3 regions of the Halomonas sp. hl-4 genome follow, and region 3 is predicted to be linked to each of the others. Evidence: riboswitches for the same ligand, from Rfam matches in the RefSeq annotation. Region 3 holds a riboswitch; each other region holds the start of a gene.
The links. A riboswitch is a leader RNA that binds a small molecule or an ion and turns the genes downstream of it on or off. The one in region 3 is predicted to bind thiamine pyrophosphate.
Positions count from the first base shown of each region.

Region 1 (10,074 bases), 1.8 Mb from region 3:
ACATAGGCAGAACACTGTTCGAAAACAAGGAAGATTCGGTTACGGCAGGTAAGTTTTTGTTGGAAAAAGCGCCTCTACCGGGAATCTAGAGGCGCTTCGGTCATCGACTCAGAGCGGAAAACAGTTCGTTTTTAACGTCGGCGATCAGCGGCGCCGGCTAGCGGTGCAACTTTTGTGAAAGCGAAAGGTGTGACGCTTTCTGGCGCCCCCTGCATTGTTATGCCACTACAATGCTAACGACATGGCTCACCACATGCGCAAACGCGTGAGCGATAATCGCCGCCTCCAAGCCGTATCGCCAGAACAGGTAGCCGAAAAGCACCCCAAAGACAGCGTTCGCGCCGACGACGAACGCCGCCACGTCAGTGGTCAACGCCCCAACCTGCGCTGCGGCAGTTGGCAGGTGACCTGCGCCAAATAAGAGTGCGCTTACGACAATGGCGAACCAGATGTAGACGATCTGTGGTGTACCTTTTCGACGTTGTAAGAGTCGCCACGCCATCCAAACCAGCACCGTCATTAGCCCCCACCGTAAAAGCAACTCCTCCGTGATACCGCCATAGAGAACGCGAGCAACGAGTGGCACGGTGAACGGCTGTTCCACGTCAGCAAGCTCCGCAGGGGCGTAGCCGCCAATCGCAAAGAGCCCAAGCCCTCCCAGTAACCCGCCGAGGAGCCCGGGTAAGAGTTGGGGTCGGAGTGCTGCGGCTACCGACTGACGGGTTACCGCTGCCTCAAACGCGGGCGCACTGAGGCCAACCTTCGGTGCAAGCAACACACCCAACCACACGACAAGCGCCACAAGTAGCCCGCTCTGCGCGATGCTCGCCACCAAAACCAACCACGAGGGTAAAGGGAGTGACGCGTCGCCCAACACCTGGGGAAGTACCGTGATGGTTAAGGCAACCACACCGAGCATGCCTGCCAGGAACAGGAGCAAGCCGAGCTTGAGTCGCGGAAATCTGATGGTGTCAATCATAGTCATAGGCACATCCTGTGGCTCATTATCCCGCGATAACCCTACCCTATTAACTCAACGAAACCACGTCGCGCAGTGCATTCTTGAAGTGTGTGAAGGCGGACGTTTGCTGTCGGCGACTCGGATAGTAAAGGTAGTAACCAGCGAACGGCTCACACCACTCTTCCAGCACACGTACCAGCGCACCGGACGCTATTTGACTGCTCACTATGTCCTCAAGGATGTAAACAACGCCGTACCCCTCGGTTGCCGCGGCAACCATCAAATCGCTGTCGTTGAAAACTGGGCCTCGACCAGGCTTAACGGTGAGGCTGCGCCCATCCTTTTCGAAATCCCAAGTTGATAGCTCCCCGCTGCGATTTCTAAAGCTGATGCAGGCATGCTGGGACAGATCGGAAGGCTGTTTTGGTGTGCCGTGTTGCGATAGATAAGAAGGCGCGGCGACAACAGCGACCCGCATCCGGGGGCCAATTGGCAGTGCCACCATATCGTTCTCAAGCCTTTCACCCAGTCGGATGCCAGCGTCAAACCCACCTGCGATGAGATCCACGAAGTCGTTTTCGACGGAGACTTCGATTTCAATACCCGGATGCTGGCGAATCAAAGAACTCAACGCTGGCCAGAGAATCGTGTCGGCTGCGTGTTTTCCGGCACTCACCCTGACAGTACCGACCGGTTCATCGCGCTGGCTGGCGAGCGACTTGATTTCGTTGGTCACCTCATCGAGTGCGGGCGAAAGCTTTGTCAGCAAACGGGCGCCAGCATGCGTAGGCGAAACGCTGCGCGTCGTGCGCGCCAGAAGCCTGATCCCAATGTCTTCCTCCAACCGCTTGAGCGTTTGGCTGAGCGCCGACTGAGTGACGCCCAGCCGCTTAGCGGCGCGCGTAAAACTGCCTTCAGCAGCGATGACGCGGAAAACTTCCAGATCGCCGAGTAGGCTTGGGCGCATTCGTTAGCTCTCCTTATAGACCCTATAACTAATAAGCAGATTATCATGATTTATTAGAGGGCCTACTATGTAACAACATTATAGATAGGAGCACCTCCGACGTCACCCCATCTTCAGTAGCACCCGGGTTTAGAGTCAGAAATAACTTTATCGTGTTTTACCACCAGTTGCTCGGCATAGGCTGACGGTGTCAGCCCTCCAAGACTCTTCTTCGGTCTTTCTTCGTTGTACTCCCGCCGCCATGCCTCGATGACAGCCTGGGCGTGTTGAAGGCTGGTGAACCAATGCTCATTTAGGCATTCATCTCGAAAGCGCCCATTGAACGATTCGATGTAGGCGTTTTGGTTGGGTTTTCCAGGTTCGATTAAAAACAGGGCAACGCCACGTAGATGCGCCCATGACAGCATGGCGCGCCCACAGAACTCCTTTCCATTATCCGTACGAATGGCGCTCGGTAGGCCACGTTGTAGGGCCAGGTGATCCAGAATACGTGTTAAAAACAGTCCGCTAATGGCACGTTCAGGCACGATCGCCACGGCTTCATGGGTGGCGTCATCGACAACCGTGAGGCTCTTTATCACTCGTCCGTCTGCCGTCCGGTCAAACACAAAATCCATTGACCAGACCTGATTGGCAGCCCCAGGGCGACCAAGTGGCTTTCGCTCAGACATGGGAACCTTCTTGCGCTTGCGACGCTTCACCTGCAAGCGAGCTTCCGCATACAGACGCTCAACACGCTTGTGATTGACCGGTTCTCCGGCCTGACGCAGCTTCAGGTAGATCATGCCAGCGCCATAGCGGCGATGCCGGTGTGCCAAGGCAACAATGCGTTCACGCAATGTCTCATTGCGGTCAGGGGCCGGCTGGTAGCGCAATGCACTGGCACTCATACGAATGACACGGAGCGCTCTGCGCTCACTCAGGCCACGTGACACCATAAAGCGCACCACGTCTCGGCGTGCCGGGGCGCTCACCACTTTTTTCTCAGCGCCTCGCGAGTGACCTCCATTTCCAGTAGCGACTCTGCGAGCAGCTTTTTCAAGCGTCCATTTTCGGCTTCGAGTTCTTTGAGTCGCTTGGCATCGGGGACGCTCATGCCGCCAAACTTGCTCCGCCATAGATAGTAACTGGCTTCTGAGAAACCGTGCCGACGGCATAGCTCTTTGATGGGCAGTCCCGCTTCGGCTTCGGCCAAGAAGCCAATGATCTGTTCTTCGCTGAAACGCTTCTTCATGTCCAATCTCCTTACCCATAGGATCGGACTCTAAAGTGTAGCGCTACTCAATCAGGGGGTGACGTCGCCTCATGGCTAGAAACTGGCTCGTCACCGGCGCAAGCCGTGGATTAGGTAGGGAGATCGCCCGTGCGGCGCTTGCTGCTGGTGAAACGGTCACCGCTACGGCTCGGTCTGCCAACGACGTTACGGAAGCACTTGGATCAAACAGCAGACTACACGCGCTGGCACTCGATATTACGGACGAAGATGCGGCTGTCGCCGTGGCACAGGAGGCAGTGGAACTGGTTGGCACGATCGACGTGTTGGTCAACAACGCTGGCCAAGCACAGCTCGGCTGGTTCGAGACGATCAGTAGCGCACAAGTGCGGCGCCAGTTCGAGGTGAATGTCTTCGGCACGATGAACGTTACCCGTGCTGTGGTGCCACACATGCGTGCACGCCAGTCAGGCCTCATTGTTACCATCTCCTCTGTTAACGGCCTGCTCGCCAACCCGGGAGGCTCCATCTACGCATCGTCAAAATTTGCAGTTGAGGGCTGGATCGAGGGATTCGCACAGGAACTGGCTCCCCTCAATATCAAATCAATGGTGGTTGAGCCGGGAATGCTGCATACGGATTTCCTTGACGACAAATCAGCCGAGCACGGTGATATCGACGTTGCCGATTATGCAGAAGCGACCCGGCAGTTCCGCTCGTTTATCGCGGCCGCCAATCATAACCAGCCTGGTGACCCGGCCGTTCTCGCAGAACGAATCGTCTCCCTCGGCATGTCGAACAAGCCACCCGCCCGTTTCGTCTTTGGTGACGATGCACAGGAGTGGGCCACCGATAAGGTAAATCGTCTCAAAATGGAGGTCGAACAGTCGGTTAATATCGCGAACGGAAATTAAATCAATGGAACCGGAGTCATTGATTTTGTGGCCATCTCCACTTAGTAAGGCAATGAGCAGCTGGCCAGCAAGCGTTACCCACCTTTGCGGCACAACGCAGCGCAGCGAAGGTGTGTCCGACAACAGCATTTTGTTAGCACCTCAAAAAGGTTCATTGTTATCTTCCCACATCATGCTTTCCACTTCGGATTCTATATCTATATCGAAGTATTCAACCGCATCATAATGGCTCGTGGACACATAGGTATTTCCAAGTCCGCATGCAACTAACTTTGAGTAGCCTGCTATTTTTAAGCCACAGGCAACACACTCGAAAGATGAGGGAAGCATTGTTTGTTTCTCAATGATCCCATCCTCATCAACGGTGGTTTTAGGGGCGCCAGTAGACCTACCTTGAACGAGCGCGGTACTTCCACATGCCGGACAGGCTACTCTATGCCCAAGATGTCGAGTTGACAGCAGCTCCGCCTGTTTAGATAGCTTTTCTCGTTCTTCTTCTGGCTTTTCTTCCCAGATCGTTTTGTGGGCATTTATGGTACCTTTTACGGATTTTGCACTTTCGTCCTCAAGTGCCTGGATATGTTGCTCTGCTTCTTCTGCGATATCTTCGCCAACGAGAGTCTCCAGTGACTCGCCAATTTCTTCAACCAACACTTTGCAAACAGAATAGAACATAGGCAACCATGATGAAGACCCAACACCATCAAATGGAAGCGCGCCAGAGTGTAATTCGCTGTTCCTCTTATTTATGTGTGCAACACTAAAATTAAGCATTTCTCTAGTAAAACTTGAGAAAAGTCCCTCCGCACGCTTAAGCAAGTCTGAAATGTCGGAAGATTTCGGATTGAACTTTTGTTGGTTGGGGTCGACTCCTACCGCATATAAGACATTATTCCAATCTTTTCCATCAGCTAACAAAGCTGGAGAAATATTCGCAATAGATGCTCGAACCAGCATTTCAAGCGTAAGCGCTGACCAAAACCCAAACTCCCAATCAGAATGATTTTTATCTAACATGATATCTGCGTAACGCTGCGCCTTCGAGTACAGCGCGTCCTTGGACCATTCATGGGCCGTTCTTTGTACTGTCAAGTTTCAACTCCTCTAAATAAACTCGCTCAACTATTCGGTTCATCGAATTTCTTCCGACAGCGCTCCTACCATGAAGCACTCTCCAATTATCAATAAGTAAACATTTTCCATGCTTATCAAGGCAAATTGACTCAGGAGCCCTAGAAATTATCCGTTCTTCAATTCGCTGTTTTAATGCCTCAGCCGATCTATTGACCGGCTTCAAAAAAACTGAATCCCATCTAAACAACTCTCCGTTGACAATTTTTAGGACGTTGGCCGATCTATCTAATCTTTTCCTCGGCATAAAGTGGGACCGGCTTAACGCTTCCTCAGACTCCCCTTGCAACAATTGCTGATGATCAAGGATCTTTGTAACCACTTCACTTGTTGGTTTCACGCACCGAAGAAGAAAATACCTCGGGGGAATGTACCAATGCGCCAGGTCCGTATGTAACGGAAACTCATTCAGACCAAAATTACCGCTGTATGTATTAGGGTATTCATTTTCTTTGATTCGTGGTGTCAGCGTTTGAATCAAAGGCATAGCAGGGGTTTTGATCGGGCGCCCAATTCTTTTGGCGACCTCAAGCGTAGTCTCCTCTGGGTCAGAATCGAACAGAAAATATCCATCCCTAATCATATTCACGTCATTTCTCAAGAGACTCGACCCAAAGTACTGACGCCCGCTTCAGCTGCGCCTAATACGGAGCGGTTTTTGTGTTAATGTTTGAGCACAGCGAGTAACGCAAAAAACGCGTACTGTTTGGCGTCAGGCTGCAAGCGTTTGTTCGGCTGGCATTGTCGGTTAGACATATTAGGCTTTAACAGCACCACTGCTAACAAATAGTTTGCAAAGCTTAGTGGGAAGAATAGCTCCTCCATCTAAACCGCCATTATTTTGCCCTATGCCCGCATTTACAAAAGCTAACAATGTAGGCTCTTCCATTTTTAAAGACTCATTTATATCTGCTTTGGAGAACTCTTCTAATGCTGCTAATTCAAAAGTCGGAACTCTCTCGAGTGCATGTAACATATGACGAAGCTCAGTGAAGGAAATTTCGCCCTTTGCGTAAGCAACGAAACACCTAGCGGAAAGCTCAGGCTTTACTTCACTTTCCATTCTGTCAAGGATTTCAATTAAAGTTGCACCCAGCTTACCAGCAAACTTATCATTCTCATTAAGCTTGTCAATCATTTCCGTTCTTTCGTCAATCGAAATTTCCGAAATCTCGCTTAAAAACTTTATTATTTTGGTCGCTAGCATCTGATCTCTTATGGTTCCGGTAACATTAAACAGCCCCACCACTGAACTAACAAAAGGTATGTCTTTTAGCACTCCCGATTCAAGAGCTGTATCTATACCAAATTCTAAATAATCTTCACCTAACTTTTCTACTGAATCGGATTTAAGTACATTAACAACTCCCTCGCCACGTCCCGTAATCTTCTTATTCACACCTGCCCCCAATTTAACTATGGTTCGGTTTTTTTAAGCCTAACAATAAATCTACACCCCGCTGCAAAACCTCAATGAACGCGACGGCGCATTGATTGAGGTTTTACAGCCACCAATTGACTCTACCCCATTGATTCTGCTGGTGGCAAAGTGAATTTTGAAGCAGATTTAAAATTCGCGTGCTTGTGCGATTATCCATCTCCAATCAGCCCCCCTTGCATCTCCCCCACCCGCCTCCTACACTCCACCAACGAACAGCTTGACGGGGTGCCGGTGATATCCGGCTGAGATGGCGCAGGGCGAGCATTTTTGCTGCCAAGCGCTGGTCCCGCTGAACCTGATCCGGCTAATGCGTTGCTCATATAGCGAGCGGCGCGGGTACCGGCGTAGGGATCAAGCGATGGCCATGGCTAGCTCTCTCACGATCGCACGCCACCTTTAGGGCCATTTCCTCGATCTCTCCCGCCTGCCTTCCGGATCATTATCACCGGAGGCATCATGGGCTACCGCTTTACTGATCTCACCACCGCCTGCCAAGACGATTGGCGCGCCTATATTGAGCACGATTTTGTGTGTCAGTTGGGCACGGCGACGCTGCCTGAGGCGTCGTTTCGCCACTACTTAAAGCAGGATTACCTGTTTTTAATCCACTTCGCCCGTGCCTACGCGCTGGCCGCCTATAAAAGCCCTACCCTTGCCGATCTTCGACAGGCCCATGAAGGCTTGAAAGCCATTGTGGATGTGGAGTTGGGCCTGCATGTGGGCTTTTGCCAGGAATGGGGCATTTCCGAGCAGGAACTGGCTGAGCTTCCCGAAGCCAGGGCGACGCTGGCCTATACCCGTTATGTGTTAGATACCGGCAACCGTGGCGACCTGCTGGATTTGCACGTGGCACTGGCCCCCTGCCTGGTGGGCTACGGCGAAATCGCCAACTGGCTAAACGCCCAGCCTTCTACGCTGCGCGGCGCGCAAAATCCCTATGACGCCTGGATTGCCATGTACGAAGGCGACGAGTTTCAGGCCGCCATGCACGCAGAGCTTGAATGGCTCAACGCCCGCCTTGCCGATGTCACCCCCGCCCGTTTTGCTGAACTCAGCAAAATTTTCCGCGATGCCACCCGCCTGGAAATCGACTTCTGGCAGATGGGTTTAGCGCTAATAGACCAAGACCTGACAGCTTAATGCAGCACCACAACAACCTATGGAGACCGTAATGACTAAGTCCGTCAACAATAGAACCAGTCACTTTTTAGCCGAAACCGCCCAGGTCGATGCCGCCGCCATTGCGCCGCTGCCCGGCTCGCGCAAGGTTTACGTGGAAGGCTCGCGGCCCGATATTCGCGTGCCGTTCCGGGAAATTTCACTGTCGCCCACCAAAACCACCGGCATTGATGAAGAGAACCCGCCGCTGCTGGTGTACGACACCTCCGGCCCCTACACCGACCCAGAGGCTAACAACGATTTACGCAAAGGCTTACCCGCCCTACGCCGGGCCTGGATTGAAGAACGCGATGACACCGAGTTTCTCACCGGCCCCACCTCCGAGTACGGTAACCGCCGCGCCAACGACCCCACCCTTGCCCAGCTGCGCTTTGATTTAACCCGCACTCCACGGCGGGCCAAGCCGGGTAAAAACGTCACTCAGCTTTATTACGCGCGACAGGGCATTATCACCCCAGAAATGGAGTTTATTGCCATTCGCGAAAACCAGCGCCGCCAGGCGTTAGGGTCTGAAGAAGTGGAGCGCATTCTGGGCCACCAGCATAAAGGTCAGAGCTTTGGCGCCAGCCTACCAGAAGAGATCACACCCGAGTTTGTGCGCGATGAAGTGGCTCGTGGCCGGGCGATTATTCCCAATAACATCAACCACCCGGAAAGCGAGCCGATGATTATTGGCCGCAACTTCCTGGTCAAGATCAACGGCAACCTGGGCAACTCCGCGGTGACGTCTTCCATTGAAGAAGAGGTTGACAAGATGACCTGGGGTATCCGTTGGGGCGCAGACACCATCATGGATCTCTCCACGGGGCAAAATATCCACGAAACCCGCGAGTGGATTCTACGTAACTCGCCAGTGCCGATTGGCACGGTGCCCATCTATCAGGCGCTGGAAAAGGTCAAAGGCGTGGCCGAAGACCTCACCTGGGAAGTGTTCCGGGATACCCTGATCGAGCAGGCCGAACAGGGCGTGGACTACTTCACCATTCACGCGGGCGTGCTGCTGCGCTATGTGCCACTCACCGCCAAGCGGGTCACCGGCATTGTCAGCCGCGGCGGCTCGATCATGGCCAAGTGGTGTTTGTACCATCACCAGGAGAGCTTCCTGTATACCCACTTCGAGGAGATCTGCGAGATCTGCAAGCAGTACGACGTGGCGTTCTCCCTCGGCGATGGCCTGCGCCCCGGCTCGGTGGCGGATGCTAACGACGAAGCGCAAATGGCGGAGCTTAAAACCCTTGGCGAGCTGACCCACATTGCCTGGAAGCACGATGTGCAGGTGATGATCGAAGGCCCCGGCCATGTGCCCATGCATCTTGTTAAAGAGAACATGGACAAGCAGCTGGAGTACTGCGATGAAGCGCCCTTCTATACTCTCGGCCCGCTAGTCACCGATATCGCCCCCGGCTACGACCACATCACCTCGGGCATTGGGGCGGCGATGATCGGCTGGTTTGGCTGCGCGATGCTCTGCTACGTCACGCCTAAAGAGCACCTGGGCCTGCCCAATAAAGACGACGTTAAAACCGGTATTATCACCTACAAGATTGCTGCCCACGCAGCGGACTTGGCCAAGGGCCACCCGGCGGCACAGCGGCGGGATAATGCGCTTTCCAAGGCGCGGTTCGAGTTCCGCTGGGAAGACCAGTTCAATCTGGGTCTAGACCCGGACACCGCCCGGGAATACCACGACGAAACCCTACCCAAGGACTCCGCCAAGGTAGCCCACTTCTGCTCCATGTGCGGGCCGAAGTTCTGCTCCATGAAGATCAGCCACGAAGTACGCGAGTACGCTGCCGAACACGGCCTAGACGGCGATCAGGAAGCCATCATGAAAGGCATGGAAGAACAGGCTGAAAAGTTCCGCAACAAAGGCAGCGAGCTTTATCAGGAGGTGTAACGAAGCGGCCTACCGATGGAATGTGACTCTTGAGTTTTAACAAATCTCGAGAGTCACTTTTTACTTAAGGAGAAGATAGTAAAGAAAACTTAGTGTATTATTATCATTTGCTGATTAATTAGATCAATAAACCATCTAAAACCAAAACTATTCAAGGAATGAGTACACGATGAAAACCAAACTTTCCCTGGCGGTTACCCTGGCCCTGGTCAGCGCAGGCCTGCTCAGCGGCTGCAGCGATGATAAAGAGTCAGCCGGGGAGGCATCGACACTGAGTTATATCCCGGCCGATTCTCCCTACTTCATGGCCTCAAGTGACACAATGCCTGAACAGGAGGCCTTTGATCTCTTTCAGCGCATGCAGCCTATGG
Region 1 covers NZ_LT907845.1:3,934,257-3,944,330, reverse strand. The annotation lists gene CPH17_RS18420 (CPBP family intramembrane glutamic endopeptidase) at 218-985, opposite strand; gene CPH17_RS18415 (LysR family transcriptional regulator) at 1,029-1,928, opposite strand; gene CPH17_RS18410 (IS3 family transposase) at 2,042-3,046, opposite strand; partial or broken gene CPH17_RS20320 (transposase) at 3,013-3,162, opposite strand; gene CPH17_RS18405 (SDR family NAD(P)-dependent oxidoreductase) at 3,234-4,055, shown strand; gene CPH17_RS18400 (hypothetical protein) at 4,197-5,147, opposite strand; gene CPH17_RS18390 (hypothetical protein) at 5,944-6,585, opposite strand; TPP riboswitch at 6,839-6,995, shown strand; gene tenA (thiaminase II) at 7,084-7,767, shown strand; gene thiC (phosphomethylpyrimidine synthase ThiC) at 7,799-9,703, shown strand; gene CPH17_RS18375 (hypothetical protein) at 9,873-10,074, shown strand, end outside.
Region 1: linked by a shared signal. The riboswitch ahead of tenA (thiaminase II) and the one ahead of CPH17_RS07325 (sodium:solute symporter family transporter) in region 3 are both predicted to bind thiamine pyrophosphate.

Region 2 (10,074 bases), 1.4 Mb from region 3:
AGGGGGATGTATGATAGCGAGGCGATGGCGGCTCGGCGCGTCTATTCAAAGCGGCGCGCTGTTTATAGGATTACTGTTAATCGTCACCGCATTGCCCCTTCAGGCGGCTAACCCTCGCTATGCTGGGATGGTCGTTGACCTGGATGAAGGTGAAGTTCTCTACTCGGAAAATGCCGATGCTCGTCGCTATCCCGCTTCGCTAACCAAAATCATGACGCTCTACCTAGCCTTTGAAGCGCTCGACGAAGGGCGTTTGCGTTTGGATCAGGCGTTGCCGGTATCTTCCCAGGCAGCGTCCATGCCCGCGTCAAAATTATGGCTATCGTCTGGCAGTTCAATTTTAGTTGATGAGGCCATTCGAGCCTTAGCCGTACGTTCGGCCAATGACGTGGCGGTCGTCATGGCGGAGGCAATCGGAGGAAGTGAGGGTCGCTTTGCCCAATTGATGACCGAAAAAGCCCGGGAACTGGGGATGCCCAACACCACCTTTCGCAATGCCTCAGGGCTTCCCGATGACCAGCAGATAACCACGGCTCGGGATATGGTGACGCTGGCGGTTCGGGTAATGCAGGATTTCCCCGATTATTATCATTACTTCGGCCTGCAAGAGTTCACCTATCGGGGTACCAAGCACACCAGTCACAATCGCCTGGTGCGTGATTACCCCGGTGCGGATGGCTTGAAAACCGGCTTTATCCGCGCCTCGGGTTTCAATGTGGTGACGACCGCGATGCGCGGTGATCGTCGGCTGATGGGCATTGTGATGGGCGGTTTTACTGCGCAGTCGCGAGACAAGCACATGGCCAGTCTGCTGGATCGAAGTTTTGCCCGGGCAACGCTACGGGACCAGCGTAATTGGGTGGCCGATTTGAGCTTTTCCGACGAGTATATGGCCTTTTCATCGGCACCAAAAGACATGCCAGCACCCCCACAGCCGTCAGAAACGTCACCCGTGGTAGCGACTTATACGCCGGAAGCGGAGCCGTCTGAGCCAACCCCAGAGGCGCCTACCGAAGCGCAGGATCGCGAGCCGCAAGAGGACCCACTGCAAGCTTTTATTGATCGCGAGCGTGTTATGGCATCGCGTGCCTCAGCAAGTGGCTGGGGTATCCAGGTGGGCGCTTTCAGTCAAGAAGATCAAGCTCAGCGCTATGCGCGTGAAGCGGCCGGGTATTTGCCCCGTGATGTAGAAGGGCAAGTGGCAGTCGATGCATCGGTAGGCCAAACGCCGGTATTTCGTGCTCGGCTCATGGCGCTCGAAGAGCAGCAAGCGCGTCAAGCCTGCGAGCAATTGCGTTCGCGAGGAATGGATTGCTTAGTCGTTAACGCCAGTCTCTAGCGCGGTATGGTGCGATCACCCCGCCAAAGGCTTTTGGCGGGGTTTTTTGCTTTTAGGTGAGGAAGAACAAAGGAGATCGCGGTGACCACGTCCCTGAAAGGCATCCTCTGCATGTGTCTGGGCGTTTTGTTCCTGGCGCTAGGGGACGCCGTTTCCAAATGGCTAGGTGAGGTGCACTCGCCGCTGCAGATCATTTTTTTCCGTACCCTGATCTCGCTGCCGCTGATTGCCCTGCTCGCTCACTTTGCCGGTGGCCTGCGCAAGCTGCGCACCAAACGACCACGCGTACACCTGCTGCGCGGGTTGATATATACCGCTACGATGGTCTGTTTTGTACTGGGGTTAACGCTATTACCGCTGGCTGAGGCGACCGCGATTGCCTTTGTGGCACCGCTGTTTGTCACCCTGCTGTCGGTACCGTTGCTGGGTGAGCGTATTGATCCCCCGGTGCTGATTGCGTCGCTTGTGGGGTTTGTTGGGGTGCTGATTGTCGTGCGCCCCAGTGGCGATGCGTTTCAACTGGGTGCCTTAGCTTTGGTCGGAGCGGCACTATTCTATGCCTTGATGATGATTACCGCGCGCCGCTATGGGGGGCGCGAGCACCTTTGGGCAATGTTGTTTTACATGACCTGTGTGCCCTTGGTGGTGACCGGGCTGACATTGCCGTGGGTGTGGCAGACGCCGCAGCCATGGCACTGGGTCGGTTTTTTGGCTTCAGGCGTGTTGGGCGTGGCGGCCACCGCCTTTATCACCTTGGCGTTTCGCTTTACGCCAGCGGCGATAGCCGCCCCGTTCGATTACACCGCCATGCTGTGGGCTGTGCTGCTCGGCTGGTGGTTCTGGGGGGAGCTACCCGACCTGTGGGTATGGGTCGGCAGTGCGTTGATTATGGCCAGCGGCCTGGCGATTGCCTACCACGACCGACGCACGACCCTGAAACGTCGTCCAACCGCCTAGCCTGGGCCTAAGCGAACTGGTAGACATCCATGGCGAGAACGCCATGCTCTACGCTATGGTGCAGCTGTGTGGCTTCGCCACCGGCGCCCATGGCCACCAGCAGCGGCTGGAAGTGCTCAGGCGTCGGGTGATTTTGCCGGGCATGGGGTGCGCTTTCCCAGTCGAGCAGGGCTTCCCGGTCGCCGTTGCTGAGGCGCGCGTTGACCCACTGGGCAAAGGCATCCACCCAGAGCGGCATGGGGCTGTCCGGCGGCATGATTTCATACAGGTTGTGGGTCAGGCTGCCCGAGCCGATTACCAGGATGCCCTCATCGCGCAGCGCCGATAGCTGTTCACCCAGCGTCACGAGCGCTGCATTGCTCCAGCGTACGGGAAGCGACAGCGACACAACCGGCACATTGGCGTCAGGAAACATCAACGAAAGGGGCACCCAGGCGCCGTGATCCAGGCCGCGTTCGACCCGCTCGGCGTCGAGCAGCCTGGCCAGTCGCTCTGCCAGCTCAGGGTCGCCGGGAGCTGGATACCGACAGTCGAAAAGCGCCTGAGGGAAGCCGCCAAAATCATGAATCGTCTCCGGCTTGGCGCTGACGCTGACTTTGAGCGCGGTGCTCTCCCAATGGGCCGACACCACGATCACTGCCTTGGGGGAAAGCCGCTTGCCCAGCCCGCGCAGAAACGCGTGGGCTGGCGTCTTATTCAGGGCCAGCATGGGCGAACCATGGGAAATAAACAGGCTAGGTAACATGGGGAAACTCCATCGTGGGCCGACACCAGCAACCAGGCCAGTGCCAGCGTCAAGCTTATGCCAATCGGCGGTTCAACACCCAGCTGCCACTGCCCAGGCCTGCCTGAACGAGCAGCGCAATCGCCCAGAATACCGGAAACTCCCAGCCACCGCCGGGGTTGGAGAACACCCAGCCATTGCCAAGGTGTGCCCAGGCAGCGCCGAGCAGTACCGGCACCAGGGCCAGGCTCACCCAACGGGTATACACGCCGAGCACCAGGGCGATGCCGCCGCCCACTTCAGCAGCGATGGTCAAATAGGCCATGAAACCGGGTAAACCCAGCGACTCGAAGTAGGCAACGGTGCCGGGTAGGGTGAATACAAAAACTTTCATCAGGCCGTGGGCCAGGGCCATCACGCCCAGGCTGATGCGCAGCAGGGCAGTGGTGTGACGGGGTAGGGAAGACGAAGGGGTCATGGCGGTCTCTCTCGTGGTAGTAGGCATCACGCGGGATGCGATGGCACCACTATACGACCGCGCGGGAGCTCGATAATCCCTTGGCCAAGCACTTCACTGTTGCGCAACAGGCGACAATCCCATTTCCGTTTCCCACGACGGCGGGTCGCCCCAGGCGTCCGCGAGTATATCAATGAAACGCGCCACCTTGGCGGGCAGGTGGCGCCGGGCGGGATACAGAGCGTGAATCTCCAACAGCGTTGGTGGCGCCTTCAAGAGAATGGGCACCAACCGCCCGCTGGCGATGCTCTCGGGCAGCAGAAAGCTAGGCTGCTGGGCAATTCCCAGGCCTGCCTCGGCGGCCTGGGTCAGCATATCGCCGTTGTTGCTCTCAAGCGGCCCCGAGACGGCCAGCGTTTGTTTGCCGACGTACCAGTGGCCGCTGTTCTGGCCGCTGCGATAGCGCAGGCAGCGGTGCTGCGAGAGGTCTTCAATACGCGCTGGCGTGCCGTGCTGCGCCAGGTACTCAGGTGAGGCGCAAAACACCAGCTGACAGCGGGTAAGGCGCTTTGCAATCAGGCTGGAGTCGGGCAGGCTGCCAATCCGGATGGCCAGATCGTAGCCTTCTTCCAGCAGGTCTACCCGGCGATCGTTCAGGTCCAGGCGGATGTCGAGGCCGGGGTGCGCCTGCATGAACCGGGCGACCTGTGGTGCGAGGTAGCGTGTGCCGAAACTCATGGGGCCGTTGATGCGCAGCCGCCCGCTGACGGTACAGGTGCCGCTGCTCACTTCAGCGGCGGCTTCTTCCAGAGCAAGCAAGATACCCTGCGCCCGGGCCAGGTAACGCTCGCCGGCCTCGGTAAGATGCAGCCGCCGCGTGGTGCGCTGAATCAATCGGGCGCCCAGCGCTTCTTCCAGTGCCATTACCTGTCGAGATACCCGCGTTCGTGAGAGATCGAGCGCTTCAGCGGCGCGGGTGTAGCTACCCAGCTCGGCGACTTTGACGAAAGCCGTGATGTCATCAAGGCGATTCATTGGTCGCTAAACGCCAGCGCCGCCTGGCGTGGATCAGGCTGACCGCAGATCGCCGATATGACCGCCAGCCCATGGGCACCGGCGCGCCGCACGGCGCTTGAGTGGCTGGCATTGAGCCCGCCGATGGCCACACTGGGTAGCGGGCAGGCATTGACCAGGGAGGCGAGCCCGCCAAAACCAATCGGCTGGGCGTGATCTTGTTTGCTGGGCGTGGCAAACACCGGCCCGATGCCCACGTAATCAAGCAGGTCGGTGGGTACTGCCTGAAGCTGCTCCACTGTGTTGATCGAAAGTCCCAGTATGGCCTCCGGCCCCATTGCCAGGCGTGCCTGGTGCACGGCCGTATCGCTTTGCCCGACGTGCAGTCCATCCGCCTGGCTTGCCAATGCCACCTCGAGGCGGTCATTAATAATCAGTGGCACCCCGCTACCCGCCAGCACGGCTTTCAAGCGCCGTGCCTGGTCGATCATGTCGGCGTCACTGGCATGCTTGTCGCGTAGTTGTACAATGCTAACGCCGCCGCTGACGGCTTCGCGGACGGTGTTCTCAAGCCCATGGCGCTGACACAGCGTTGCATCGGTGACCAAATAGAGCGACAGATCAAGCAGCATGCGACACCTCCCGCTGGGCGAACTGGCTGAGCTCGTCCGGGGTGAGTTGGTACAGTGCATCCAAGAAGGCAACGTAAAAACTTCCCGGCCCCTTAGTTATAGCCCCTGCGCGTTGACCGGCCAGGGCAAAGCACGCCATTGCTGCACTGCTGGCGTCCAGCGGCGCGTCGGGGGTTGCTGCGACAAACGCCGCCACCAAGGCGCTAAGCCCACAGCCTAGCGTTGTAACTCGGGGCATCATTGGGTGGCCGCCGTTGATGATGTAGCACTTGTCGCCATCGGTAATCACGTCCCGCTCCCCGGTCATGGCGACCACACAGCGATACTGCTCGGCTAGAGCCATGGCGGCTGCCAGGGCATCCTCGGTAGCGGCGGTCGCATCGACGCCGCGGCCCTGGTGGTTTAATCCATTGAGCGCAAGTATTTCGGAGGCATTAGCGCGAATAACGCTGGGTTGGTGGGTCAATAGTGCTGTGCAGACGGTCTGGCGATAGCCGGTGGCACCAACGGCCACTGGGTCTAGAACCCAAGGAACGCTACAGGCATTCGCGGTCTTTGCGGCGATAAGCATGGCATCGGCCCAAGGAGCTGAAAGGGTTCCGATATTAATCGAGAGCGCACCAGCTAGCTGGGTAAACTCTGCCACCTCTTCTTGGGCATGTAGCATGGCGGGGGAGGCGCCAGCGGCAAGCAACACATTGGCGCTGCTGTTCATCGCCACATAGTTGGTAATGCAATGGACTAGCGGAGTGCTAGCATGAAGTTTTGCGAGGGAGTCACCAAGTGGGGGTAGCGTCATAGCATCCTCCCGACGGGGGAGGTGGCAAGCGCGCCACGACTCCCTACGCCGGTATTAGCCGGTTCAGGTTATAAGGGTGCGTCTCAGCCCGTTCTGTCACGAGCGCCCCTGTCGTGTTGATACTATCTTCGTGTTGAGCCGGTCTGTAAAGCCCTGGCAGCGGCATCTAGCGAAACGAGATGCGTGTTCCGTAGGTGAGCATTTCATCAGGTGTCATGGCTTTTCCCTCAACGCCAATCATTTCGTCGCCGCATTGATCAGCAAACGTCAGGATGCCGTGGGTTAAGCCTAATTCACCCAGCGTATCGCGGATTTCGCCAGTGCCCAGGAAAGTGCTGACGTGTCCTTCGGCATTGGATAAATCGGAGACACCGTTGGCATGGTGAAAACGGACTTTATAGATACCGTCCATGGATTCCACTTCCACAATTGGCGAAAAACCGTTGCGGAGCGCTTGGGAAAGCTGCTTCAACGTGATGTGATCGCCAAGGGTCATATCAATCGAGGTCATTACCGGCTCCTGATGGACGCGCTCAGCTAGATATTACCTAGCGTCTTGTATAACGACATAATTAAAGCGTAGGACGTTTGCATAGGAATTCCAGAGCAAGACGCGTTAGAAGCCGGCTTTGGGGCGTGGTAGCACGGGGTGGGCGGTGCACTCAGTACATTGAGCTCGAGGGACATAAGGCCTCTTGTCCAGGGTTGGTAATTTGTCAGATTGCCCTCATGATGAAGCGATAGACACCGAAATTGGGCAATCATAAGGGTAAGTAGAGACATTGTGCAGAGTCTCTAAAGGCTTATACAAAGTAACCGATACGTCAAAGGAGATAGCGCATGCCGTTTCAAGGTGAACAGCATCCAGGAGTGAAACCTGCCCCTAAGCAGACCCAAGGCTTCCGCCTGAACCACACCATGTTGCGGGTCAAGGACCCCAAGCAGGCGCTGTCGTTTTATTCCCGGGTGTTTGGCATGCAGGTGATGCGTCGGCTCGATTTCGAGGAAATGCAGTTCTCGCTTTACTTCCTTGCGAACCTCGAAGGCGGCGAAGACGTACCCGAAGAGACAAAGGCGCGCACCGCCTGGACGTTTAGCCAGAAGGGTCTTCTAGAGCTGACCCACAACTGGGGAACAGAAAACCAGGACGACTTTGCCTACCACGATGGCAACGCCGAACCGCAAGGCTTTGGTCATATTTGCTTTAGCGTACCCGATTTAGTCGCAGCACAGGCATGGTTCGACGAGCACGACGTGACGTTTGTCAAACGGGCCGATCAGGGCAAAATGAAGGATGTAATTTTCGTCAAAGACCCGGATGGCTACTGGATCGAAGTGATCCAAGCGGACCTGATGGCCGGTAAGGGCGAATAGCATGGCACATCTGCTTTTCCGCCTGCGCCACGTAACCGACGAAGAGGCCATGGAAGTGCGTCAGTTACTCGATGCCCACGGCATGGATATCTACGAGACGCAGGCGGGCTTCTTTCGGCTGGGTGTCGATGCGATTTGGCTGCGTGATAAACGCCAGCTTGAGGATGCCCAGGCGCTGCTGGCCGAGTACCAAACCGAGCGCCAGACGCGCGCCAGGCAGGAACATCATGACGCGCTAGCGCGCGGCGATGCGCCAACCCTATGGCAGCGCTTCACCGCCCACCCCGTGCAAGTCACGCTGGTGGGCGTGGCCATCGTCATGCTGATCGCGTTAACGCTCCTGCCCTTTCTCGCTTTAGGCTGATCCGGCCTGAGCGGGCGGCAAGTGACCGCGTTTGAGATATAGCTGCACCCCGTCGGTTCCGGCGGTGAGTGTCAGTGCCATGCCGCTGGGATAACGACACCAGCTACCCGCTGTGTATTCACTGTCGCCGTCGCTCAACGTACCTTCCAGAACGAAAAACTCCAACCCACCGGTTAGCACCGGATAGCTGATGGCTTGCCCTGCCTCCCAGTGCTCCAGGCTGACGCGCTCTTGTTTAAACGTGTGCAACATTTTATAGGCGATGCCCGGTCGGCGGTCTGGCTGCCAGGGCAAGCGATGGGCGGGCACCGCCAGTTGTAACTCATCGTTGGGGTCAAACTGATGGAGCTTGACCAGAATCAGCGCGCCTTCATCGCCAATCTGCGGCGTATGGCCTGTACCGATAGGGTTGCGCAGATAGCTACCGGCGGCGTAACGGCCATGCTCGTCGGCAAAGACGCCCTCCAGCACTAAAATCTCTTCACCACCACCGTGGATATGGCGGTCAAACTGGCTGTTGGGGGCGTAGCGAACAAGGCTTGTGGCGCGCGCCACTTCATTGCCAATACGGTCAAGCATCATCCGTTCGACGCCAGCGCTGGGCGAGGCCACCCAGCGGTAATCTTCCGGTGTCACACAGGCAAAGCGGGTAAAGTCGGCGTTTAAACGCATGGGGCTGACTCTTGCAGGCAAAGGAAGTGGTGCTAGTCTCCTTATCGCTGCGCAAAAATGCAACTTTCGCTGATTCCGTTCCTGTGCTCAGCGCCATTGCTCAGGGCTTGTCGGTCAGCGCGGTAAAGATATGGTGCGCTGCCTCGATGCGCGCCTGATTGGGGTAGTTGCGGTTTGCCAGCATCACAATACCGATCTGCTCGCTGGGCACAAAGGCCACATAGCCGCCAAAGCCATTGGTCGATCCGGTCTTGTTGTAGAGCGCCTGCTGCCTGGGGGGCAGCGGTGGGCTTAGGCGGTTGACTGGGTTGGCTTCGAGTATCATCTCAAGCGAATTGCCTTGTTCAAGCGCATCAAGTGCGACCGGATAGGCGTAGCTTTCCCAGCCCAACCCTTGAGTCATATCACCGACCTCAAGGTAACCGGTTCGCGTGGTTTCCATGGCTTGGCTCAGTGATTCATCAAGCTCAGCGCTATCCATATTGGCTTCCACAAACGTCAGTACGTCTGCCGCTGTTGATTTCAACCCGTAGGCTTGGGCATCCAGTACGCCAGGATTCACCCTGATCGGTTCATCTTCTTTCGAGTAACCGTAGGCATAGCTCGCCATCTGATCGTCAGGAACCTGGTAATAGCTATGATCAAGGCCCAGCGGAGTCAATATCCGCTCTTCCATCAGCGTATTAAATGGCTTGCCCAGGCTTTGCGCGGCGAGATAACCGAAAAGCCCTATGCTCGGGTTGGAATAGAGCCGGTGGCTGCCAGGTGCAGATTTCGGCTGCCATTGGCGATAGTAGTCGACCATCGACTCTTCACTTTGTACCTCTTCCGGAAATTGCAGGGGGAGTTCGCCCGCCGTGTAAGTACCCAGTTCCAGCAGCGTAATATCATCAAAGGCGCTGCCTTCAAGGGCGGGCAGGTGGCGGCTGGCTGGGTCAGAAAGCGAAAGGGCGTCGCTGGACTGCGCGTGGGCCGCCAGCGTCGCGGTGAATATCTTGCTGACGGAGCCAAGCTCGAACAGCGTCTCTTCGGTCACCGGTGTCTGTGCTTCCAGGTCGGCGACACCATAATTAAAATAATGCTGTTGGCCATCAATGCTAAGCGCAACGGTCATCCCTGGGATATCATGTTCAGCCATCAGGGATTCGATAGTACTGTTGACTAGCGCCTCCACGTCTTCGCTATGGGGCGCGGCTAATGCCCACCCTGGGCAGCTTAAAAGGAGCGATCCTGTCATGATAACCCGCGTTTTTGCTGCTAATATCTTACCCATGCTGAAGCCTTGTTCCGTGAGTGAAGTGAGGAATGCGCTGTCGCTCGCCCCGCGAAGGCGTGGCAAAGCGTTAATTTACGACCTGCGGGGTGAGCTAACAAACAGTTATATTTTGTACGAGCCATTAGAAAAATTGGGGGCAGCGTGGCGCGTTCTTACTTGCCGCTGAAGGCTTTACGCGCCTTTGAGGCGTCGGCGAGGCATCTGAGTTTTACGCGCGCAGCAGACGAGCTGTGCGTGACCCAGGCCGCGGTTAGCCATCAGGTTAAGCTGCTCGAAGCCCAACTGAAGGTGCCACTGTTCAAACGGTTGCCCCGAGGCTTAATGCTCACCCAAGAGGGCGAGCGACTTTTGCCGGTGCTCAAGAGTTCGTTCGACCAGATTACCCACACGCTAGACCGGGTGGGTGAGAGCAGTTATCGGGACGTATTAAACGTTGGCGTGGTGGGAACCTTTGCGGTTGGCTGGC
Region 2 covers NZ_LT907845.1:2,874,237-2,884,310, forward strand. The annotation lists gene CPH17_RS13665 (D-alanyl-D-alanine carboxypeptidase) at 11-1,339, shown strand; gene CPH17_RS13670 (DMT family transporter) at 1,421-2,296, shown strand; gene CPH17_RS13675 (DODA-type extradiol aromatic ring-opening family dioxygenase) at 2,304-3,041, opposite strand; gene CPH17_RS13680 (DoxX family protein) at 3,097-3,498, opposite strand; gene CPH17_RS13685 (LysR family transcriptional regulator) at 3,592-4,512, opposite strand; gene thiE (thiamine phosphate synthase) at 4,509-5,123, opposite strand; gene thiM (hydroxyethylthiazole kinase) at 5,113-5,922, opposite strand; TPP riboswitch at 5,946-6,042, opposite strand; gene CPH17_RS13700 (hypothetical protein) at 6,089-6,433, opposite strand; gene gloA (lactoylglutathione lyase) at 6,763-7,296, shown strand; gene CPH17_RS13710 (DUF6164 family protein) at 7,298-7,660, shown strand; gene CPH17_RS13715 (cupin domain-containing protein) at 7,652-8,332, opposite strand; gene ampC (class C beta-lactamase) at 8,433-9,605, opposite strand; gene CPH17_RS13725 (LysR family transcriptional regulator) at 9,750-10,074, shown strand, end outside.
Region 2: linked by a shared signal. The riboswitch ahead of thiM (hydroxyethylthiazole kinase) and the one ahead of CPH17_RS07325 (sodium:solute symporter family transporter) in region 3 are both predicted to bind thiamine pyrophosphate.

Region 3 (10,074 bases):
GCAGGCTACGCTGAGTATAAATAAAAGACGTCCAAGGATGGTGCATGCTGCGTTTTTCATCGCCCTACCATCGCCACCTCACTTGGCGCTACTTTGCACTTTTTGTGGCGATTGGCTTAATGGGTGGCTTGCTTGGCCCTGCGTTACCTCATTTCGCCGCCATGACCGAGTCCAGCATGAGCCAGATTGCCGTGCTGTTTACCGCTCGCGCCCTGGGAAACATGGCCGGAGCCTTGATCACCGGTGTACTCATCGACCACGTTAGCGGCCATCGTGTGCTATTCGGTATGGCGTTAGTCGGTGTACTAGGGCTGTTACTGACACCTTTTAGCCCATCGCTTGCGCTGTTGACCGCCATGTTGGGGGTGCTGGGTTTTGCTGAGGTGTCGCTCAACGCGGGGGGCAATACGCTGCTGTTGTGGCTACATAAAGAATCGTCGGGGCCAAACGTTAGCGCACTGCATTTCTGCTTTGGGGTGGGCAATATGCTTACCCCGTTGGTCATCATGATCGCACTAGCGATAACGGGACAGTTTCAGTGGGCGTTTTGGGTCGTCGCGAGCTGTTTATTGATGGTGATTGTCCCTATTACTCGATACGCGAGTCCTGTGAAACCACACGCTCATCATGAACCCGGTACATCGCGCGTCATCAAACACCGTGACCCGCTGTTGCTGGGACTACTCATGCTGCTGTTTGCGCTGTATGTGGGTCTCGAAATCACCTTTGCGGGATGGATTACCGCCTACGGCATACTATCGGGGTCACCGTCTGCGCAGGCCGCCTTGCTGGCTACGCTATTCTGGCTTGCCCTCTCGGCGGGCCGACTTCTGGCCATTCCCCTATTGCGCTGGTCTTCCCCCTGGACGTTTCTGGTCGGCGGTTTAGTGTTAGGTATGGCGACCGCCGGCGCTTTGCATGCGCTATGGCTACCACTGGGTGTCGGCGCGCTATTGTTCGGCCTAGCCGCTTCAGCGTTTTTCCCCACCTTATTTACGCTGAGCAACCATGTAATGGAAATACGCGGGCGCACTACGGGGGCCATTTTCATGGCAGCCAGCCTCGGCGCACTGATTATCCCCTCAATCACGGGCCCGCTATTGGATCGATTTGGCGCACAGGCCTTTCCACCGCTACTAGGCGGGCTTCTTTTACTACTGAGTATTGGCCTGTTGGCGTTGGCCCTGCGCTTGCGCTGGTTAGCCTCAAAACCAGTGCTTGCGCTTGAATAGCCAGATCAGCATGCCGCCGATACCCAGCATTACGCCCCAAACAAAGAAATAGCCGTAGCGATAGCCAAGCTCCGGAATATATTCGAAATTCATGCCGTAGACGCCGACAATAAACGTGAGCGGCACAAAGATGGCGGTAATCACCGTGAGCACCCGCATGGTGATATTGAGCTGGTGTGATGAAATTGAAATGTAGCCATTCACCAAGTCGCCGCAAATGTCATAGTACATTTGCGTTAGGGTATAAAGCCGCTCAAAGCGTTCTTCTACATCAGTAATCGCGTGTCGGGTTTCGCTCTCTTCGCGGGGTAGATGAGCGTAGTCGTAGGCGGTTAGCTCTTGGGTGATGCCTTTGTGATAGCTGAAGATTCGGCGCATTTTTACCAACCGCGACCGGTAGGCGATGATTTTACGCATCAGCACATCGTTACCGTTTTCCAGCAACTCATCTTCCAGGTCGCTGAGTTCAACTTCAAATTCCAGCAGGCTGTCGATATAAAACCCGGCCGACAAGTACATCACCCTGAGCGCCACATGCTCGGGCGAATGCGCCAGCAGTGCGCGCCCTTGTTCGTTAAACAAGCGCTCAATGCTTAATGCCTCCCCTGGATGCAGGGTCAACAGGAAGCGTTCACCGATAAAAAAACACACTTGCTGGGGGACGAAGTTCAACTGGGCATCAAACGACGAGATGCCGCGATAAATGATCAGCGTGTGGTGCTCGAATTCTTCGATTTTCGGTGGATGGCGCTCTTTGTGAGCATCTTGGATGGCCATTGGATGGCATTCGAAGCCTTCTAAAAGGCGCCGCTCACTGGCTTGACTTTCACCTTGCATGTCCACCCAAATATGGCTACCCGGCGTTTGCCGCCATAGCTCGATAAGCGGTTCACCACCTTCGTGTATATCCCCCTCGGGAGTGGTTAACAGTGTACGAATCATGTCCGTCCTTGGCATTTGAATAGGGTTACGCGGGCGCGTCGGCCATGCAGACCTGTGCTTTGCCATTATGCTTGGCGTTATACATCGCCACATCAGCGCGCTTGAGCAGTTCCTGGGCCGTTTCATCTACACCGGGCTTGTAGAGCGCGACACCAATACTGGCGCTAACGTCCACCTCGACATCCGCCAGTCGAATGGGCTTTTCTATTGTTTCGACGAGCTGCCGGGCAATCCGTTCGGCCGCCTCGGACGCGACGCTTTCCAGCAATACAACAAATTCATCCCCTGCCCAGCGAGCCACATAGTCGGTCTCACGCACACCCTCGGTGAGGCGCTTGGCAACCTCACGTAGCAGCCCGTCACCAGCGCTATGGCCGTGGAGGTCATTAACGGCTTTAAAACCATCCAAATCCATAAACAACACAGCAAGCGCGGTTTGCTGGCGTCGGGTACGCGCCATGGCCTCTGGCAACCGCTCATCCAGCGCGCGCCGATTGGGCAGCAGGGTTAAGACATCTTCGCGAGCCTGCTGGTCGCGCAAGCGCTCCAATTGAAGGCGTTCGGTGACATCGTGCAGAAACAAGCTGCGAAGACTTTTCCCATCAATATCGAGCGCCTTGATGCGTATTTCTACCGGTAATGGGCTTCCGTCACGACAGGCGGCGTAATAGGTAACGGGCGTTTTATGATCGCCTTCAGGCACCCCGTCAGGAAAGACCAGCTGCTGAATAGGCCGCGCCAACGCTTCTTTACGCGACCAACCAAACATCGTCGCTGCGGCGCTATTCCAATCTAAAACAATATCGTTGTCATCAATACTGACGTAGGCATCATAGGCCGACTCGATCACCAGATTCAGCTCTCGAGTGCGTCGTTCAATCTGGTTTTCGAGATCAAGGTGCAGTGCTTCAAGCGAGGCCTGCGACGCCTCCCGGCGGTGCTTTTCAAATAAGAACCGTTCGCGCAGGTGGATTTCGTCGGTAACAATCGCCCCCAGGTCTTTCAAGGCGTCGAGCTGGGCTTCGCTAAGTCGTCGCGGCCGGGTATCCACGGCACACAGCGATCCTAGTGCCAGCCCCTTTGACGTACGTAGCGGGATGCCCGCGTAAAAACGTACGCCATCGGCTTGCGTCACCAGCGGGTTATCAGCAAAGCGCGGGTCTTCACGGGCATCTTCAACCACCAGCGGTGCGGTTTCCGCAATCGTGTAAGCGCAAAATGCCACGTCGCGGGAGGTTTCACTAAGTTCTGTTCCTACCCGCGATTTAATCCATTGGCGTTTCGCGTCAATCAGCGTGACGGTCGAGGTAGGCACATTCAGTAACTGGGTAACCAGCCGCGTCACCCGATCAAACGCGGGTTCTTCCGGCGTATCCAGCAGCGCCAATTCGTAAAGGGCTGCCAGACGAGCCTCTTCATCGGGCAGAATAGGGAAGTTCATTAACTGTCACCCATGATGGTAGACGGTAGCCTACCATCATAACGTGATCAGCCATGCTTTGCCCAAGGCGCACGGTTACCGGCCAACTTTGCCCAACTGACGCTTACCAATGAGGAAGCCAATAGCGCCCCCAAAAAAGGCCCAAGCGTAGGAATGCCATTGGGGAAAGTGGCAGCTAGCAGCCCTGCTTCCAAGCTACTGGTCGTGACCCAGCCGGGTAAAACGGCGCCTAATAATCCAGCGATGCCGCCGCCGATAGCGGCGGCAGTTGTCATACGCTGCCATAGCCCCAGCAGTACCGGCACGACAATCGCGGCGCACAGTAGGTCGGCGACTAAAAACAGCCGCAGTACCGAGAGCCCTTGTAGTGCGATGATAACCACCGGCACCATCAAGGCAACGGTCAGCCAACGGGCGGTGGTTAGTGATCTGCCCTGCTGCTGATGCTGAGACACCAACAACGAGGCAATCGCATTTTGCAGAGTATCCACGCTCGATGCCACCAGCGTCACCGCTAGCACGAGAGCCAATAGTGCAAGCCAAGAGGGTGCGTTACCCAGTAAAGCGAAAAACGGCATCGGCGGATCACCCAACTCAACCCCGCTGATCGCGGCAAGCATCCCCAAGCCGCCAATCACCATCACTACGGCGATGGTCATACCGCCACCCAACCACGCACCACGACCAAGGCTTTGTGAATCCTGCGCGGCCCATACCCGCTGCCAGTAACCCTGGTGAAACAGATTGGCTGCGGTGACGGCGATCACCAATGTTAGCGCCACGCTCAGCGCGTCGCTTAACGGCACCTTCGGCATCGACGACATCGTGGGCATATCGGGCAGGTGTGTGTACGCCACGCTGCTGACGATAAGCAACAAAGCGACCAGCAGCCAAGCTTGCCAGCGATCGGTGGCAAGGCTTGCCCGCAGTCCTCCGAGCACGGTATAGGCAAGCGTACTCAAGGCAACGCCAAGTACCACCAGGGCGGGCGGCACATCGGAAAGCAAAGCGGTAATCGCGCCAATGGCCGTCAGCTCTGCGGCTAAAAAGCAGGCCATATAGGCCACTGAGACCAGCGAAACCCAGCGCCGCACGTTTGTACCAAAGCATGCCTGGGCGAACTCAGCGATGCTTCTGCCTTCCGGCAACGCCCGGCGAATAGCGGGTCCATAAAGGCCTAATACGATAAACGGCAGCGCCGAACCGAGGGCATAACCGGTCAGCGCCACAGGCCCCACAAACGCACCGATTTCCGGCGGCGCAAACAGAATCCACGCCCCCATGCCGGACGCGAGAAACGACAGCCCAAGAGATGCCCCGGACTGTGAATTACGTGCCGTGATATAGTCATCGACCGTGCCATCGGCCCAGCGCGCGCGCAGACCAAGCAGGATAAAACCACCGAGTGCCGCGGCTAGCACGGCTGATGTTAGGTACGGCATGTCGCACTTCCTCCGCCGGTATGATCCGGATCAGGTTCCAGGGTAAGCGCTAAGCGCACTCTCAGCCCTTGGGGGCTCCCCTGGCGACAATAAGTGAAAGAATTATCTAAACGGACGCTATCCTCAACGATAAACGCGTCAGCGTAAAGCACCATGAGTATGCCATAACGCGCAGGCAAACGGCGTTTCACGTCACAAGGTCTTTCAATCTTGACAACCGCTCGCCATACTCAGTAAGTAACCCAATAACATGATAAAGACCGTGCGCCAATCGCGAAACGGTTCGCTAGAGAAGGGAAACGTTTATGCGCTACACAGAAGCCAAGGAACATACGCCGGGCAGGCTACACGAACTGTTTGCAGACCCTTACAAGGCGTTTGAAAACGATACCGACGAACGACAGCTACACCTTCACATTATGCTGTATTTGCTGTTGGCACGCCCCATGGCGCGCGGCTTGATGACGCTACGCGTCATTCATGGCTGGGAAAACGGCAGCTTCGAGCCGGAGGATTTACAGCATGTGGACTATGCCATTCATAACGTCGCCGACTTCAAACGCGTGGTAAACGACTTTCAGCAAGCCTCCAAAACTAACGCTGCATTTCCCACCGATAACGACGCCCTGCTGGCGTCCCCGCTTAGCGATGCGATCGCCAATGCTGAGGCGGATGGCCAAACATTAAACGAAGAGACGCGCACGATTCCAGCGCGCTGGCCCGCCTTCGAAGGCGGTTTAGCACTCTATACGCTGTTTAAAATGTACCACCGTTTAGTATACGGCGAGGACGAAGCGTATCGCTGCGCGCAATGCTACACACCTTATGGACTGCGCGAGATTCACGAGTTTCATCTTGAAGAGGGAGAGTTTGCGCTATTGGTGCCGACTGGCAAGCACTTTATCGAAGAGCCGTCATTACTGGTTCTGCACGAAAGTCAGCTTGATCCCATTGAGCAACTGCTGGAAGAAAGCCTGCCGTTGTTTCACGATTTTTAGCCGTTGCCTGAGGTTTAAGACTCACACTGCCTCCTTCCCCTCAGCTAAAGCAGAGGGGAAGGAGGCAAGTGACGTTAGCTAAGTGAAATCGTGCTGTTAATACCGCTGGAGACATTCTCCGGTTCGAACCAGCGTGCGGTCACGGTTTTAGTTTGTGTCCAGAAGGCAATCGCCTGCTTGCCGTTCGGCCCCAGGTCACCCAACTTCGACCCACGCGAGCCGGTAAAGCTGAAATAGGCGACCGGCACGGGAATCGGCACGTTAATACCAATTTGCCCTACGTCGATATCGGTTTCAAAGCGCCGCGCGACCCAGCCGGAGTTGGTAAAGATTGAGGTACCGTTGCCGTTGGGGTTGGCGTTGATGAACGCGATGGCGTCGTCCAGGGTTTCCACGCTCACCACGCAGAGCACTGGCCCAAAGATTTCCTCGCGGTAGACGGTCATCTCTGCGGTCACGTCGGCAAACAGTGTCGGCCCTACGAAATTACCCTGCGGATAGCCGTCCACAGAACAGCCTCGACCGTCGACCATTAACTTGGCGCCTTCTTTTTCTCCTGCGGTAATTAACCGCTCGACCCGCTCTTTGGCTTGGGGAGATACCAGCGGCCCCAAATCCGCATCGCGCTGGGTACCGGGGCCAACTTTCATACTGCGGGCACCATCGACAATGTCATTCAGCCATTCGCGGGCTTCACCCACCAATACCACCACTGAGTTGGCCATACAGCGCTGCCCGGCGGCACCAAAAGCAGAGCCCAGCAGGCTATCAATCGCCTGGCTGCGGTTGGCATCAGGCATCACCACGCAATGGTTCTTAGCGCCCATCATCGCCTGCATGCGTTTACCCGCCGCGGCAGCGCGGTTGTAAAGCAGCGAGCCTACATGGGTCGAACCGATGAACGACAACGCCTTGATATCCTGGTGATCGGCAATCTGATTGGCCACCTCAGGGCCACCATGGACCACGTTTAATACGCCTGCTGGAATACCCGCTTCATGAGCAAGCTCAACCAGGCGCATGGTCGAGCTTGGGTCCTGCTCAGAGGGCTTCAGTACAAAGGTATTGCCGGTAGCAATCGCCAGCGGGAACATAAAGCAGGGCAGCATAATCGGGAAGTTAAACGCAGTAATGCCCGCCCCGACGCCCAGTGGCTGGTGCATGGTATACACATCGACTTCGTTAGCAGCGTTTTCAGCCAACTCACCAAGCTGTAGCGACGTGATTGAGCAGGCGTGTTCAACCACCTCTAGCCCGCGCCCAACCTCGCCTTCGGCGTCCGGCAGGGTTTTGCCGTGCTCCTCGGTAATCAGCGCCGCCAGTTCGGGCGTGTGCTCGCGAATCAGCGCCTGCAGCTTGAGCATGATGCGCATGCGTTTGCCCAGTGGCACTTTACGCCACTCTTTGAACGCCGTTTTGGCGCTGGCGACGGCACGCTCGACTTCCTCGGCAGTGCAGAAAGGCACACGGGCCACAACTTCCTGGGTGGCCGGATTCACCACATCGCGCCACTCCTGGCTTTGAGAGGTGACCGGCTGACCATCGATATACATGGGGATTTCGCGAACGGACATAGCATAGCTCCTGTTGTCATTGCGTTGGCAAGTTAACGTAAACGTCAATTTCACATGCCTTGAGTAAACAGAAACTATCGCGCGGCGTCAATTAGCCTTTCCACCTTGCCATGCCAATGGCCATACTGCGCGGACATCCACCTGCGTAATAGCGTGTGACCACACCTTTCATTGCCGAAGATTAACGGTTAATTAACCCGTTGGTTAGCCACGGCAGCCACGCCAACAGCACCAGCGTTACTAATGTCGCCAGCAAAAACGGCAGCAGTGCGCGGAAGATTTTTAGTGGCGGCGCGCCAGTCATCGAAGAGGCAATAAACAGCCCCGCCCCAACGGGCGGGGTTAACAGCCCCATCACCAGCGTTAAGCAGACCACAACGCCAAATTGATAAGGGCTGATAGCGAACTGGTTTTCTGCAATGGGCATTAGAATGGGCACCACTAGAATCAACGCGGCGATACCGTCAATCACCATTCCCACCAACAGCAGTGCACCGATAACTAATAGCAAAAAGACAAACGGGTCGTGGGTTAGGGCCGCAATCCATGCAGCGGCCATCTGCGGCAGTCGTTCATAAACCACCACCCAGCCAAACACCCCCGCCGCTGCAATCAGTATAATCACCAGTCCCGCGTTAATCGCCGTACGCTTTAGCACCTGGGGCATTTGGTCAAGAGCCAGGCCGCCGTACACGAAACGCCCCATGATTAACGCCGCCAAGGAGGCCAGCGCCGCTGACTCGGTGGGGGTAGCAATCCCCCATAAAATACCGCCGATGATAATCACCGGAATCAACAGCGCGGGCAGCCCCCAAAGTGCGTCGTGCAAGGCCTGTTGGCGACTGGGCCACTGCCCTTTGGGGTATTGCTGCACAAGCCCTACCAGCGCAATCACAATAAAGAAACTCGCGCCCAGCAATAACCCAGGAAGCAATCCGGCAATAAACATCTCGGCGATGGGCACCTGGGCCATCACGCCGAACAGCACAAATAGCATTGAGGGCGGGATAATCGGCGACAGCAAACCGCCCGCCGCGGTAATCGCGGCACTGTAAGGGGTGTCGTAGCCTTCTTCCTCCATGGCGGGCACCATGGCGCGGGACATAATGGCGATTTGCGAAGCGGCAGAACCAATAATCGCCGCCATCATCATGTTGGCTACTAGGTTAATGTAAGCAAGACCGCCCCGGAAGCCGCCCACCAAGATACGCGCCAGGGCAATCAAGCGTTTGGTGAGTCCGCCTTCGTTCATCAACTCCCCTGCCAACATAAACAGCGGGATCGCCAGCAGACCGTAGCTGTCGATGGCGCTAAATAATTGCTGCGGATAGGAGTCGAACAGCACCGTGTTGCCCGACACATAGATATACACCATGGCCGTCAGCGCCAGCACCAAGGCAATCGGCACGGCGCCGAGGAGTAACAGTAAAAACACTCCAAGCGTCATAGCAATGTCTCGGCGGAAGGTTCTTCGGCAGGGTTACGCCACTGGGTAATCGACTGGGCAAGATTAGCCAATCCATGCAGGCTAAGCGACAGCGCAAACCACGGCACAATCAGCCATGCCCAGAATTTTTTCACGCCTAGCGTCGACGTATTTTCGGCATAGATGAAGTTGAACGTTTGCCCCTGAAACGCACCGATATCAAACCCCGCTTGGGCAAGCGCCAAGGGCTGGTACCAGCGCCAGCATAGCCAAACCAGCAGCACGGCAAACACCAGCACCATCACATCCACCCAGAGGCCGATCAATTTACGCCCATTGCGCGGCAACAAGTCGCTTAATAGCGTTACCGCAACTCCCTGGCGGCGCTTAAACACCGCCCCTGCAATCAAGAAGGTCATCCAGATCATCGCATAAATGGATAACTCGCTTATCCAATAAAGCGGGTTACCCAGCACACGAAAGGCGATATTGACCAGGATTAAACACGTTACCGCCGCGGCTAGGGCGGCGGCGGCGGTCTCTTCACAGCGGGCAAGCCCCGAGGAAAGGCGTTGCAGCATGATGATTGATGACTCTTGTCGGTGATCGAGTTGTTAGCTTAGCAGCGGTTTACTCACGCAGGCGGTCGGCTTCTTCGCGCAGGGTTTCAAGCATGGGGGCTTTGGGCGCCCAGATATCTTCCCATTCAGCAATCGCGTCGGAGAAAAACTCAGCGTCCGCCTCAACAATATTGATATCCAGCTCGCGAATCTCTTCTTCCTGGGCGGCATCCTTCTCTTCAAACCCCACCAGCACATTTTCCAAGTGCTCGGCCATGGCGGTATCGATCAACTCACGATCTTCTTCGGATAGCTCCCGCCATACGCGCCCGGATACCACACCCACCATGGGGAACATCATGTGGTTGGAAATCAACAGGTTTTCGGCCTGCTCGTAGAATTTGAGAATCAGGATGGAGTCGAAGTCCATATCGATGGCATCCACCTGACCGTTGGCCA
Region 3 covers NZ_LT907845.1:1,512,600-1,522,673, forward strand. The annotation lists gene CPH17_RS07310 (MFS transporter) at 45-1,232, shown strand; gene CPH17_RS07315 (magnesium transporter CorA family protein) at 1,206-2,174, opposite strand; gene CPH17_RS07320 (diguanylate cyclase domain-containing protein) at 2,200-3,615, opposite strand; gene CPH17_RS07325 (sodium:solute symporter family transporter) at 3,663-5,057, opposite strand; TPP riboswitch at 5,047-5,149, opposite strand; gene CPH17_RS07330 (hypothetical protein) at 5,363-6,055, shown strand; gene CPH17_RS07335 (CoA-acylating methylmalonate-semialdehyde dehydrogenase) at 6,130-7,629, opposite strand; gene CPH17_RS07340 (TRAP transporter large permease) at 7,811-9,076, opposite strand; gene CPH17_RS07345 (TRAP transporter small permease) at 9,073-9,636, opposite strand; gene CPH17_RS07350 (TRAP transporter substrate-binding protein) at 9,686-10,074, opposite strand, start outside.